DNA from 2 places in the Nonomuraea sp. NPDC003707 genome. Region 1 is predicted to be linked to the other one. Evidence: riboswitches for the same ligand, from Rfam matches in the RefSeq annotation. Region 1 holds a riboswitch; the other holds the start of a gene.
What was found. A riboswitch is a leader RNA that binds a small molecule or an ion and turns the genes downstream of it on or off. The one in region 1 is predicted to bind S-adenosylmethionine.
Positions count from the first base shown of each region.

Region 1 (7,188 bases):
GTGTCGCCCACCCGCACGCCCAGCGCGTGCAGGTCCCCGACCGCGATCGAGAGCTGGGTGTTGCCGTAGCGGTCGACCGAGACGACCTCGCCCTCCACCGAGCCCTCGCGCAGCAGCGTGGTCGGCGCCGGCAGCGTCACCAGCCTGCCGATCGGCACCTCGGGCCCCAGGTCCGCCGGTCTCAGCCCGCCGCACAGCCGCCCCGCGACCGGCGAGAAGACGTCGCGCCCGTGGAAGGTGGGGGAGACCGGCCGCAGGAAGTGCTCCTCGTTGCTGATCGCGTAGGCGGCCTCGGCGCCGCCGCTGGCGTGCACGGCCCACGACAGCAGCCCGTTGTCGGGTCCGATGAACACCCGCCCGCCCGCCTCGACGGCCACCGCCCGCCGGGCGCCGCCCGCGCTGGGATCGACCGCGCCGATATGGATGCCCGCGGGAAGGTACGGAATGGTCTGGGCGAGAATCGCCGCGCCACGCCGTACGTCACCGGAGGGGATCAGGTGGCACACGTCGATCACCCGCGCCTGGGGGGCGATTCCGGCGATCACTCCGTGACACGCCGCCACATAGCCGTCTTCGAGTCCGTAGTCGGTGAGGAGCGTGATTACTGAGGTCACATTTCGTGACTGTACGTCTCTCAATACGTCGTGAACAGCCGCACTTCGCACATTACGATTGGCCACGGGCCGCGTGCGTGCGGAGTCGTCGCGCGCACCTTTCCCGAGGAGGACACCATGGGAGCACCGCTCAGCGGTGACAATGCTGCCCAGGAGACGTCCGGCCAACCCCTCTCAGAACGCGATCTCGAACTCCTCGCCTTCGAACGCCAATGGTGGCGCTACGCGGGCGCGAAGGAGCAGGCCATCAAGGAGAGCTTCGGCTTCTCCGCCACGCGCTACTACCAGTTGCTCGGTGAGCTGATCGACCGGCCGGAGGCGCTGGAGCACGATCCCATGCTGGTCAAGCGGCTGCGCAGGTTACGGTCCACCCGTCAGCGTGACCGCGCCGCCAGGAGACTCGGCATGCGTCCCTGACCGGCTGGGTACGGCAGCCGCGTGAGGAACATCCCTGGAATGAAAGCGATCTTGGACGACCCGGCGGGCGCCGTGATCGGGCTCGACTTCGACGGAACCCTGTCGCCGATCGTGCCCGATCCCGCCGAGGCCGTGATCCATCCGAAGGCGCCGGAGGTGCTGGCCGAGCTCGGCGCCCACGTCCTGGCGGTGGCCATCGTGACCGGCCGGCCACCGGCCACCGCCCTGGAGCTCGGGCCGGGCCTGGCCGACGTGCCCCGGCTGGTCGTGCTCGGGCACTACGGCTTCGAGCGCTGGGAGGCCGGGCAGATCTCCGGGCCCCCGCCGCCTCCGGGCGTGCTCGAGGCAGAGGCCGAGCTGCAGCTGCTGCTCGAGTCGCTGGGCCTGCGAGACGTCACCATCGAGGACAAGGGCCGGGCCGTGGCCGTGCACACCAGGCGCAGCTCCGACCCGGAGGGCGCGCTGGCCAGGCTGCGCGAGCCGCTGGCCGAGCTGGCCGGCAAGCGCGGCCTGGTGGTCGAGCCGGGCCGCTTCGTGCTGGAGCTGCGGCCGCCGGGCATGGACAAGGGGCAGGCGCTCAGCCTGTTCCTGGCGGAGCGGGCCGCCAGGTCCGTCATGTTCGTGGGCGACGATCTCGGCGACCTGGCCGCGTTCGAGGCCGTACGTCTCTCGGGGCTGCCCGGCGTGACCGTGTGCAGCGGCTCCGCGGAGGTCACCGAGCTGGCCGAGCGGGCCGACATCGTGGTGGACGGGCCCGACGGCGTCGTCGCGCTGCTGGAGGAGCTTGTGGCGGCTTTCAGCCGTTCGTGATTGAGCTGCAAGTCGCGCTCCCTAGGGTCGGGCGCATGCACAAGCGACACCTCGCCGCCGTGGCCGTGGCCGCGGCCACCCTCCTCGCGACCTCCCTGCCCGCCCACGCCGCGCCCGCCCAGGCGGTCAAGCTGCGCAAGGGCCTGACCCTGTACATCCCGATCAAGTGGGTGGTCCACCGCTTCGGCGACGATGTCCAGATCGTGACCGGCAAGTGCGGCAAGCCCATGGGCTGGGGGACGCCCGAATGCGACGCCTTCTACGTCCTCGGCCCCTCGTCCATCAAGCGCGGCGCCGAGGGGTTCGGCCCGTACACCGGCAAGCGGCCCTTCTACACGGCGAGCGACGTGCAGCCGTGCCCGTTCAACCGGAAGTGGGGCGAGGCCATCGGCCCGAAGGTCACCAGGGGCCTGCGCCAGGTCGGCGCGGGGCACAAGGCCGCCTACAACGCGTGGAAGTCGGAGTGCGTCAAGTATTCGGGCTCGACCACGAAGGTGCTGCTCCGCTTCACGCAGCGCGAGTGGTACCTGCCGCAGAGCAAGATCCTCATCGTGGACCAGTGGAACACGCCGGGGCTGGCCGACACGCTCAAGCACGCCGACTGGACCTGACCGGGCTCAGATCTCGGCCAGCGCGTCGAGCTGGGCCGCGAGCCACTTCTGCGGGGGCAGGGCGGTGGCCGCGGCGTGCAGCTTGTCGCGCCGCATGCGGCGCTCGTCCTCCGGCATGACGAGCGCGGCGTGCAGCGCGGCGGCGGTGCCGCTGATGTCGTACGGGTTCACCACGAGCGCGTGCGGGCCCAGCTCGGCCGCCGCCCCCGCCTCGCGCGAGAGCACGAGCGCGCACCTCGTGGACAGGATCGGGCCCTCCTTGGCGACCAGGTTCATCCCGTCGCGGATGGGGTTGACCAGCAGCACGTCGGCCATCCGGTACGCGGCCAGCGAACGCGGGTAGTCGTCGTTGACGTTGAGGATCAGCGGGTCCCAGTCCTCGGTGCCGTACTCGTCCTCGATCTCCTGCGCGCAGCGCAGCACCGACGCGGTGTATTCGCGGTATTCGGGCAGGTCGTGCCGGCTCGGGTAGGCGAACGCCAGGTGCACCACCTTGCCGTGCCACTCCGGGTGCGCGGCGAGGAACTCGCGGTAGGCCACCAGGCCGCGCACGATGTTCTTCGACAGCTCGGTGCGGTCGATGCGGACGATCAGCCGGCGGTCGCCCACCTGCTCCCTGAGCGCGGTCATGTGCGATTCGACGTCGGGCTCGACGGCGCGCTCCCACAGCGCGTCGCCGTCCACGCCGAGGCTGTGCACGCCGATGCGGGTGGTCCGGCCCTCGTGGGTGACGCTGCGGCCCACGCGGTCGACCTCCGCGCCCAGCAGCGCCTCACAGCAGTCCATGAACGCCTGCGCCCACCTGTCGGCCAGGAACCCGGCGTGATCGGCCCCCAGGATGCCCTCCAGGACCTCTCCGACCACCTCGTCGGGCAGCAGCGAGAAGTATTCGGGGGGCGCCCACGGGGTGTGGCTGAAGTGGGCGATGCGCAGGTCCGGCCGCTCGGCGCGGAGCATCGCCGGGGTCAGCGTCAGGTGGTAGTCCTGCACCATGACGCGGGCGCCGTGGCCGGCCTCCTCGGCCAGCGCCAGCGCGAACGCGCCGTTGTAGTCGCGGTAGGACTCCCACTCGCGCTCGAACCTCGTGCCGAAGTTGGGCGAGTTGGGGATGTCGTAGAGCAGGTGGTTGACGAACCACAGGGTGGAGTTGGCCACGGCGTTGTAGGCGCGGTGGAAGGTGGCGGGCGGGATGTCGAGCATGCGCACCGGACCCGTGTCGTAGCCGGCGTGGTCGATCCGGCCGCCGGGCACCAGGCGCACGGCGCTGCGGTCGCCGTCGGACAGCGCCGCGCACACCCAGAGCATGCCGTCCTTCCTGGCCACCTCGGACAGTGCCGAAACCAGGCCGCCGCCACCGCGTTTCATGGTCAGCTCGCCGTCGTCCGAGACGGTAAAGGAAACGGGTCCTCTGTTGGAGGCCACCAGGACGCTGTTCATCTACGCTCCCTTCGCCCATAGGATCCCAGCTATGGCGCTAGATGAGCTAACCGAGGAACTCGCCCGCTCGGCCGCAGGAGGAGATCATCGCGCACTTGGCGAGCTCCTGGCGCGGATCGAGCCCGATGTGATGCGACACTGCGCCCGGATCCTCCCCTATCACCAGGATGCCGAGGAAGCCTCGCAGGACACGTTGCTGGCCGTGGCGCGCAACATCGGCCGGTTCGAGGGCCGGGCGCGGTTCAGCACCTGGCTGCACATCGTGACGGCCAACTGCGCGCGCACCACGTACAGGTCGCTCAAACGCCGCGCGGCCGAGCAGACCTCGGACGAGCTGCCCACGCAGAAGCCCGACGTGGCGCGGGTGAGCGTGATCGCGGGCTCGCGGCTCGACCTGCTCGACGCCATGGAGGCGCTGGAGGCCGACAAGCCCGACCTGGCGCAGGCGCTGGTGCTGCGCGACATCGTCCAGCTCGACTACAACGAGGTGGCCGAGCAGCTCGGCATCCCCCTGGGCACCGCCAAGTCGCGCATTCATCAGGCCCGCAAATACGTGCAGGGAGTGCTGGGTGATGATTATCGCTGAGACGCCACGTCTCGCATCTTGAGACGGGTGGCCATTTGGGCCCCATGGACGGGTAGAGTCCATTTCAACAACTGAATATTGCTCATCCAGAGGGGTGGAGGGACCGGCCCTGCGAAGCCCCGGCAACCCTCCCGGTTTGAGACTCGCGACAGGGCGAGGCCGACCGGGACAAGGTGCCAATTCCGGTCTGCGGTCAAGGTGGCCGCAGGCGAAGATGAGGGAAGGCCTCGCTTCATGTCGCTCGACTTTGGTCCTGCTGTCGGTCTGTCCTGCCGTGAGTGCGGCACGCGTTACCCGCTCGGTCCGAGCTTCGCGTGTCTGGAGTGTTTCGGGCCGCTTGAAGCGGCCTATTCCTTCGGTACGGTGACCCGCTCCGACATCGAGTCGGGTCCCGCCAACATCTGGCGTTACCGGTCGCTGCTCCCGGTGCCGGTTGACGTCGCCAGTAAGCCCAATATGAACCCCGGCTGGACCAAACTGGTCAAGGCCGGAAACCTCGGACGCGCACTCGGTCTCAAGAACTTGTACGTGAAGGACGACTCGGGCAACCCCACCCATTCCTTCAAGGACCGGGTCGTCGCCATCGCCGTCGAGGCGGCGCGTAACTTCGGCTTCCACACCCTTTCCTGCTCCTCCACGGGCAACCTCGCGGGCGCGGTCACCGCGGCGGCGGCGCGCGCCGGGCTCGAGGCGTGCGTGTTCATCCCGGCCAACCTCGAAGCGGCCAAGATCGCCATGGCTCGCGTGTTCGGCGGCAAGCTGATCGGGATCGACGGCACCTATGACGAGGTCAACCGGTTCTGCTCCGAGCTGATCGGCGACCCGCTGGGTGACAAGTGGGGGTTCGTCAACGTCAACCTGCGGCCCTACTACGCCGAGGGCTCCAAGACGCTCGCGTACGAGATCGCCGAGCAGCTCGGGTGGCGGTTGCCCGAGCAGATCGTCATCCCCATCGCCTCCGGCTCGCAGCTCACCAAGATCGACAAGGGCTTCCGCGAGCTGGTGCAGCTGGGGCTGGTCGAGGACACGCCGTACAAGATCTTCGGAGCGCAGGCGGCCGGGTGCTCGCCGGTCTCCACCGCGTACAAGGCGGGGCACGACGTCGTGCAGCCGGTCAAGCCCGACACCATCGCCAAGTCGCTGGCCATCGGCAACCCGGCCGACGGGCCGTACGTGCTCGACATCGCCCGGCGCACCGGCGGGGCCGTCGAGGACGTCACGGACGCCGAGATCGTGGCCGCGATCAAGCTCCTGGCCTCGACGGAGGGCGTCTTCGCCGAGACCGCGGGAGGGGTGACCGTGGGCGTGCTGAAGAAGCTCGCCGAGAGCGGGCGGCTCGACCCCGAGGCCGAGACCGTGGTCCTCAACACCGGCGACGGGCTCAAGACGCTCGACGCGATCAGCGACGACGCCCAGCCCACAGCCGTGATCCGGCCCTCCCTCGACGCGTTCCGCGCGACTGTCTGACAACCAGGAAAGGCGAGTTAAACCATGAGCGTTTCGGTGCGGATTCCCACCATTCTGCGCACCTACACCGGGGGCAACGCCGAAGTCAGTGGCGAGGGCGCGACTCTTCGTGACGTGCTTGCCAAGCTCGACTCCGACTACCCGGGGATCGGCGCGAGAATTCTGGATGAATCGGGCAAGATTCGTCGTTTTGTCAACGTTTACGTTGGGGAAGAGGACGTCCGTTTCGCCGACGGGCTCGACACTCCGGCACCTGAGGGCACTCAGATCTCAATCATCCCGGCGGTTGCCGGCGGCTGAGTGCTATAGATCACACGTGTGGAAGGCGCCCCTAGTGGGCGCCTTCTCCATTTCCAGGGCAAATGAAACGCTGAAGCGCCTTCGTTGCGAAGAAATGCGTCGTTTGCAGATTGACTCTGTTGCCAAACCCCGTGCCACAGGTATGGTCGAGGGCGATCGTCTGGCTGATTTTCCCTTAAGTCCGGCGATTACGGGTCTCGCGGAGGAATGGGCGAGATCTGAAAGCCCAGTAAGAGGAGTCGGAAGTGGCGCAGGGCACCGTCAAGTGGTTCAACGCGGACAAGGGCTACGGCTTCATCGCGGTAGACGGTGGTAAGGATGTATTCGTCCATTACTCAGCGATCATGATGGACGGGTACCGATCTCTCGAACAGGGCCAGCGGGTCGAGTTCGAGATCACGCAGGGCCAGAAGGGACCTCAAGCGGAGTCCGTCCGCGCGGTCTGATACACCCCCCTGGTATGCACCGGCGGGGATCGCCCGGCAGCGCAGTCCGTGCGAACCCGCAACCTTTCTTTCGTCGACTCGGTCACGGCGAGCCGCGCGAGGCGGCTCGCCGTGCGTACGGATCCCGCCACCTGCGGTGGCCTGGACGCGGCTCGTCGCAGGTGCGGGGTCCTGCCGCCGGCGATGGACGGCTCCGCCGTACAGGCTGATATGGGGAGGAAAGGCCCGGTAGGAGGCTTCTCGCTTGCACTCGACAGGGTAGAGTGCTAAACAGTTCGTTGGCACTCTGTGCAGCAGAGTGCCAACACTCGGATCGGGACGATGGGGTCTGCCGAAGGAGATGCTGACCCATGCCGTCGCGGGCGTCGGCTCGGTCCACGACAAGCCACCCTGCATCTGGGAGGTCTAGCCTTATGGCAGCCAAGATGATCGCGTTTGACGAGGACGCCCGGCGCGGTCTCGAGCGCGGTATGAACCAGCTCGCCGACGCCGTCAAGGTG
Region 1 is NZ_JBSFNK010000070.1:33-7,220, reverse strand. Features, by position in the region: gene ACWDRB_RS64385 (SAM hydrolase/SAM-dependent halogenase family protein) at 1-614, opposite strand, end outside; gene ACWDRB_RS64380 (DUF3263 domain-containing protein) at 732-1,031, shown strand; gene otsB (trehalose-phosphatase) at 1,071-1,841, shown strand; gene ACWDRB_RS64370 (hypothetical protein) at 1,877-2,452, shown strand; gene ACWDRB_RS64365 (alpha,alpha-trehalose-phosphate synthase (UDP-forming)) at 2,459-3,889, opposite strand; gene ACWDRB_RS64360 (RNA polymerase sigma factor) at 3,921-4,475, shown strand; SAM riboswitch class I at 4,555-4,696, shown strand; gene thrC (threonine synthase) at 4,710-5,942, shown strand; gene ACWDRB_RS64350 (MoaD/ThiS family protein) at 5,967-6,242, shown strand; gene ACWDRB_RS64345 (cold-shock protein) at 6,488-6,688, shown strand.

Region 2 (7,188 bases), on a different contig from region 1:
AGTACGCGTTGTGCCGGACGTGGTCACCCACGAGCGTGCGGACGGCGGCCAGAATGCGGACGCCGAGGTCGACCACGGTCTCGCCGCGCAGCCCGGACAGCCGCTCGAGCAGCGCGGCCGAGCACGTGAAGCCGACGCTGAGCAGCACCGCGTCGAGCTGGCGGGCCGCGGTCTCCCCCCAGCCGGACCCGGATCCGGCGGGCGCGGCGCCGATGGGCACGCGCAGCCGCCGGGCAATGACGAGGCTTTCCAGAGTGTCCACGAACGGCACCATATAGCCGGGACGCGCCCGATCGCGGGGGGTTTTCCGCGCCCGTGCCAAGGGTGCGGCCGGTCAGCGGCGGGGCTGCGCGAGCTCGGCAGCCAGGCCCGCCGCGCGCTCAACGGCCGGTCAGAGGTGGGGGGCCGCTTCGCGCGTACCGCCCGGGCGCAGCACGCCCGCCAGCGCCAGCGCGACCAGGACCCCGGCACCGCCCGCCACCGCGATCGCGGGCCCGGGGGCGATCACCTCTCCGAGCGCCCCGACCAGCGCCGCCCCGGCCGCCTGCCCCGTCATCAGCCCGGACGACTGCAGCCCGAACGCCTGCCCCCGCACCTCCTCGGGCACCGACTCCACGAACCGCCGCTGCAACCCCAGCTGGTACGACAGCCCCGCGGTCGCCACCGCGGCCAGCACGGCGGCCCACGCCATCCCCGGCCCGAGCGCGAACCCCACCCACGGCACGCCGAGCAGCACCGCCAGCGGAAACGACAGCCGCTCGCGCAGCCCCGGCGCGGCGAACCTGCCCACCGCGAACTCCCCCACCGCCATCCCGCCGGCCGCCGCCGCGAGCACCACCCCGGCCTGCCCCTGCCCGCCCAGATAGGGCACGACCATGGCCTCGGCCCCGGCCAGGAACACGCACGGCAGCCACCCCGCCAGCAGCAGCCCGCGCACCCGCCCGTCGGCCAGCAGCCGCCGGTTGACCCGCAGCGTCTGGCGCACCGCGCCCGCCCGCGCCGTGCCCCGGGCGGGCCGGTACGGCAGTCCGGCCCGCAGCACCACGGCGGCCACCGCGGCCAGGCCCGCGGTCGTGGCCAGCGCCCCCGAGGGCCCGGCGACGGCCAGGAACGCGCCCCCGGCCGCCAGCCCCGCGATCTGCGCGCTCGCGGAGGCCACGTTCAGGACCGACCGCCCGAGCACGAACGCGTCGCCGGGCAGCACGTCGGGCAGCATCGCCGCCCGCGCGGCGAAGAAGACCGGCGTGAACAGCCCAGTGACCAGCACCAGCGCCAGCATCGCCCAGACCGGCAGCCCCGCGAAGGCCAGCAGCAGGCACGTCACCGCCCTGACCACCTCGCCGGTCACCATCAGCGCCCGCGGCGGCAACCGGTCGGCCAGCGAGAGCAGCAACAGCCCGCCCACGATGAACGGCAGCCAGCCGGCCATGTACGCGGCGGCCGACAGGCCGGCCGAGCCGGTCCGCTCATAGACCAGCACGGACAAAGCCAGCATCTTGATCGAGTCCCCGCCGACCAGCAGCGCGAAGCTGCCGAACAGGACCCGGAACTCCTTGACGGCGAACACGTCGCCGAACGTCGCCCCATTCACGTCCACGATGGTGCGGACCGGACCGGCGAGCTGGCGACTCTTTCGGATATAACCGAAAGGTGCCCGTAAGAATCGAGGTCACCCCGCAGGACCTGGTGGCCACCAGGTTCGCGATCTCCCCGCTGATCGAGACCATGCACGCGCAGTGGGTGCTGGCGGGCCGGCTGGAGGCGGGCGTGCACGGCCGGTGGGCCGCTCGGTGGCGGGGCACGTACCGGGAGCTCGAACGTGCCCACCCCGTGCTGCGGGCCGCGGACGCGATCAGCGGCAACCGGCGCGGCACGAACGTCGCCTTCATCGCCCCGCCGCCGACGGCCGTGGACGTGCCGTTCGAGGCTGAGCTGGCCGCCATGCGCAGGACGCCGCTGGAGCAGGCGCACGCGGAGATCGCCCGGGCGCTCGCCGGGCGGCCGGCGGCGGGCGGGGTCAGGGAGCTGCTGGCGGGACCGCGGGTGGTGGAGCGGTTCGCCGACGCGTACGAGGCGCTCTGGACGGAGATCGTCTCCCACGACTGGCCGCGCTTCCGCGCGATCCTGCAGCGCGACGTCGCCCATCGGGCGGGACGGCTGGCGGCCTACGGCTGGGCGGCGGCGCTGGAGGACCTCAGCCCGCAGGTCCACTGGCGGCCCCGGGGGCAGATCGAGGTCGAGCTGACCAGCCTCCACGGGCTGCGCAGGCTCGGCGGCAAGGGGCTGCTCTTCCTGCCGTCGGCGTTCACGACCGCCGTCGGCGCCTATCTGGAGGACGCCTGGCCGTACGCGATGATCTATCCCGCGAGGGGCGCCGCGGCCGTGCCCGCCGCGGCCGACGCCGACCTGTCGGCCCTGATCGGCCGCAGTCGCGCCCGCATCCTCGCCGAGCTGGCCGAGCCCGCCACCACCACCCAGCTCGCGGCCCTGCTCGGGCAGAGCCTGGGCACCACCGGCGGCCATCTGGCGGCGCTGCGCAGGACGGGCCTGATCGCGGGCACCCGCGTCGGCCGCGGCGTCCTGTACGCGCGCACGCCCCTCGGCGACGCCCTGGTCAACGGCTGAGCACACCCTCGCACAAAAGAGACAAAAGCCACTAAGCATCACCTCGTGCCATATCCAGGTAAATCCTACTGATATAGTCGCTTATGTCACGAGTCCAGTGCGAAGCCCCGGCTTGCTGGACGGCAACCCTCCCACCGCGGCGGGGTGCCCCGGGTGATGACACGGTCGTCGAGCCGAATGGTGCTCCTGGCGGCAAGCGCGGATGTCGAGTCGTGCTGCCCTGCGCCCTTGGCCGGCTGCTCGAAAAGGAAAGGGAAAGATGAAGGGCGGATTCACTCGCCTCGCGGGACTGGGCATGGTGGTCGCGCTGGCGGTCACGGCCTGCGGCGGCGTCGACACGGGCGGCTCTACGGGTGGCTCCACTGGCGGCTCCACGGGCACCGGCGGCGCGGCGAAGCAGGAGCTCACGGTGACCGCGTTCGCGGGCGCGTGGGGAGAGCTGTTCAAGAAGTCGTTCGTGGAGCCGTTCGAACGCGACACCGGCGCCAAGGTGAACCTCGTCTACGGCGCGAACGCCGAATGGCTCACCAAGCTGCGCGCGGCCGGCGGCAAGAACCCGCCGTTCGACGTCATCGCGTTCACCCCGGACGCGTCGCTGCCCGCGGCCTCCGCCGGGCTGCTCCAGCCGCTGGCCACCGACGGGCTGGCGCACTTCAAGGAGCTGGACCCGGTGCTCGCCGGCAAGTCCGCGTACGACGGCAAGCAGTACGGCGTGCCGCTGACCACCGGCTCCACCGGCCTCCTCTACCGCACCGACAAGATCAAGACGCCGCCCGCGGACTGGGCGGGCATCTTCGACAAGCAGTACTGCGGCCACATCGCCCTCCCGCCGCTCACCTACAACCCCGGCCTGGAGTTCTTCTCCGCCCTGGTCACCTCCCAGGGCGGCACGCTGTCCGACCCGGCCGCCGTGGACAAGGCGTTCGACAAGCTCGCGACGCTGAAGGGCTGCGTGTCCTCCTTCCCCGCCAACGCGGGCAACGCCGCCACCGTCATCGAGAACGGCGACGCCTGGATCATGCCCTTCTGGGACGGCCGCGCCTTCGCCATGGCCCAGGCCGGCTCCCCGATCGGCTTCACCTACCCCAAGTCCGGCCCTGTCGGCGCGCTGACCTCGTACTTCATCGCCGCGGGGACGCAGAAGAGCGACCTGGCGAACAAGTTCCTCGACCACCTGACGGCCGCGCAGAACCAGAAGCCGTTCGCCGAGGGCACCTGGTACGCCGCGGGCAACGACTCGATCTCCTACAGCGAGCCGTTCGAGCAGAAGGTGAAGCACGGTCCCGACGTCTTCAAGAAGTTCATCTGGGTGGACTACGCGGTCGCCACCCCGAAGCTGAACGAATGGCAGCAGCGGTGGAACCAGATCTTCGGCTGACCCCGGAAGAAGGCGGCGGGCACGTCGAGATCGAGGGGCTCGCCGCCGGGTACGACGGCGCGCGCGTGCTCGACCTGGACCGGCTGTCGATCCGCAAGGGCGAGTTCCTGTCGATCCTCGGGCCCAGCGGCTGCGGCAAGACGACGCTGCTCAACTGCGTCGCCGGGTTCGTCCAGCCCACGGCCGGGCGGATCGTGATCGACGGCTCCGACGTGACCCGGCGGCCCCCGTACCGGCGGGGTCTGGGCATGGTGTTCCAGAACTACGCGCTCTTCCCGCACCTGACCGTGGCCGCCAACGTGGCGTACGGGCTGCGCGTGCGCCGGCTCGACCGGCGGGAGCGGGACGAGCGGGTGCGGGAGGCGCTGAGCCTGGTCGGCCTGGAGGGGTACGCCGGGCGGCGGCCCCGCCAGTTGTCCGGCGGGCAGCAGCAGCGGGTCGCCCTCGCCCGCGCCCTGGCCATCCGGCCCGCCGTGCTGCTGCTGGACGAGCCGCTGTCCAACCTGGACGCCAAGCTGCGCAGGGAGATGCGGGTGGAGCTGCGCGCCATCCAGCGGCGCATCGGCACCACCATGGTCTTCGTCACGCACGACCAGGAGGAGGCGCTCGCGCTGTCCGACCGGGTGGCCGTCATGAACGGCGGCCGGGTCGAGCAGCTCGGCACCCCCGACGAGGTCTACCGGCGGCCGGCGACCCGGTTCGTCGCGCAGTTCATCGGCGCGGCCAACGTCCTGGAGGGCACGGTGACCGGCTCGGGCGCGCTCGACTCCGGCGGGATCGTCGTCGAGTGCGGCCTCCTGTCGCTGCGGCCGGGCGGGCGCGCCGTCGTCGCCGTCCGCCCCGAACGCATCCGCCTGGCCACACCGGGCCCGGGGGCCAGCGGGGTGCCCGGGACGGTGGGGTATCGGGCCTTCGCCGGGGACGCCTGGCACGTGGAGGTGCGGCTGGCCGACGGGCGCACCCTGAGCGTGCAGGTCGCCGACACCGGCGCGGGCGCCGAGGACCCGCCCGGCGCGGGCACGTCCGTGCTCGCGCACTGGGATCCGGCCGACGTCATCCTCCTGGAAACGGAGGCGCCATGACACGCCGCTGGGCGGGCCTGCCGTACGTTCTGCCGCTCGTGGCGTTCCTGGCCGCCCTGTTCCTGGTCCCCCTCGTGGGGCTGCTGCGGCTCAGCTTCAGCCCTGTCGGCGCCTTCAACGCGGCGCTGCCCGGATTCACCTTCGGGCAGTACGCCCGGGTGTTCACCGAGCCGTACTTCTACGGATCCCTGCTCCGGACCCTGGCCACCGCGCTCCTGGTGGCGGTGCTGTGCGTGGCGCTGGCGTACCCGGCCGCGTACTTCCTGGCCCGCCGGCGGCCCGGCGTCGTGCGGACCCTGCTGTTCGTCATCGTGATCTCGCCGCTGCTGACCAGCGTGGTCGTACGCACCTACGGATGGGTCGTGCTGCTGTCCGGCAACGGGCTCGTCAACCGGACGCTCGTCGCCTCCGGGCTGCGTGACCAGCCCGCCCAGCTGCTCACCAGCTACCCGGCCGTCGTGGTCGCGGTGACGCACGTGCTGCTGCCGTTCGCGATCATCCCGCTCACGACGGCGCTCGGCGGGCTGGACCGCAACCTGCACCGGGCCTCGCAGACGCTCGGAGCCGGGCCGGTCAGGACGTTCCTGCGGGTCACGGTCCCGCTCAGCCTGCCCGGCGCGGTCACCGGCGCCCTCATCGTCTTCGCGCTGGCCATGGGCATCTACATCACGCCGCTGCTGGTCGGCGGGGTGACCCAGCCGCTGACCGGCATCCGGGTCTACGACCAGGTGACGACGGTGTTCGACTACCCGGTGGCGGCGGCGCTGAGCTTCGCGCTGCTCGCGCTGACCGTCGTGTCCACGGGGCTGCTGGCGGGCGTGTTCCGGATCTGGGAGAGGCGCCTTCATGGGTGAGCGGGGCTACGACAGGATCGTGCGGCTGGTGGCCGCGGCCCTGTCGGCGCTGGTGTTCCTGTTCCTGATCGCGCCGCTGGTCGTGCTGGTGACGAGCTCGTTCAACCGGGCGGGCTCGATGGCGTTCCCGCCGTCGGGGCTGTCGCTGCGCTGGTACGCCGAGGTGCTCGGCTCGCCCGACTGGCAGGTCTCGTTCCGCCTGAGCGGCCTGCTGGTGCTCCTGGTGGTGCCGACGACCGTGGTCATCGGGACGCTGGCGGCGTACGGGCTGACGCAGGGGTCGTTCCCCGGCCGGAGACTGCTGCAGGGGTTCGCGCTGTCGCCGCTGATGGTCCCGGAGATCATCGTCGCGCTCGGCCTGCTCTACTACTTCCACGGCGTCGGCCTCGTCAACTCGGTGACCGGGCTGTGGCTGGCGCACTCGCTGGTGGCGCTGCCGTTCGTGGTGCGGGCGGTCATGGTGAGCGCCGCGCAGCTCGACCCGGCGCTGGAGCGGGCCGCCCTGAGCCTGGGCGCCGGGCGGGTCCGGGTGTTCCTGACCGTGACGCTGCCGCTGCTGCGGCCCGGCATCCTCGCGGGCGCGATCCTCGCCGCGGTCACCTCGCTCGGCGAGGTCGCCGTCACGGCCCTGGTGGCGGGCGCGAACACCACGACGGTGCCGCTGCGCATCTTCTCCGCCGTGCAGTACCAGCTCGACCCGTCGATGGCCGCGGTGTCCACGCTGCTCATGGCGGCGAGCGTGGTGGTGATGGTGGTCGCGGACCGATTCGCTCGCATTTCGGAGGCCCTATGACAAGCACGGATACGGCGACCGCGACCGGCGCGCGGATCGGCATCGACGTCGGGGGGACGTTCACCGACCTCGTGGCCTCCGTGCCGGACCGCGGCCTCGTGGTGCACCACAAGGAGCCGAGCACGCCCGCCGACCCGTCCCTGGCGGTCGCGGACGGGCTGGCGGCCCTCCTCGCCCGCGCGGACCTGCGGCCGGACGAGGTCACGGGCCTCGTCCACGGCACCACGATCGGCCTGAACGCCGTCATCCAGCGGCGCGGCGCGCGCATCGCCCTGGTCGTGACCGAGGGCTACCGCGACATCCTGGAGATCGGCCGCAGCCGCATGCCGTCCTCCTTCGACCTGTACGCGGGCAAGGAGGAGCCCCTCGTCCCCCGCAACCTCATCGTCGAGGTCTCCGCCCGGCTGGGCCCGCGTGGCGAACCCGTGGCCGAGCCGGACGCCGCCGAGCTGGACC
Region 2 is NZ_JBSFNK010000056.1:6,331-13,518, forward strand. Features, by position in the region: gene ACWDRB_RS61575 (hypothetical protein) at 1-262, opposite strand, end outside; gene ACWDRB_RS61580 (MFS transporter) at 392-1,591, opposite strand; gene ACWDRB_RS61585 (helix-turn-helix domain-containing protein) at 1,651-2,625, shown strand; SAM riboswitch class IV at 2,710-2,830, shown strand; gene ACWDRB_RS61590 (ABC transporter substrate-binding protein) at 2,885-4,003, shown strand; gene ACWDRB_RS61595 (ABC transporter ATP-binding protein) at 3,982-5,085, shown strand; gene ACWDRB_RS61600 (ABC transporter permease) at 5,082-5,939, shown strand; gene ACWDRB_RS61605 (ABC transporter permease) at 5,932-6,732, shown strand; gene ACWDRB_RS61610 (hydantoinase/oxoprolinase family protein) at 6,729-7,188, shown strand, end outside.
Region 2: another riboswitch for S-adenosylmethionine. It lies ahead of ACWDRB_RS61590 (ABC transporter substrate-binding protein); the one in region 1 lies ahead of thrC (threonine synthase).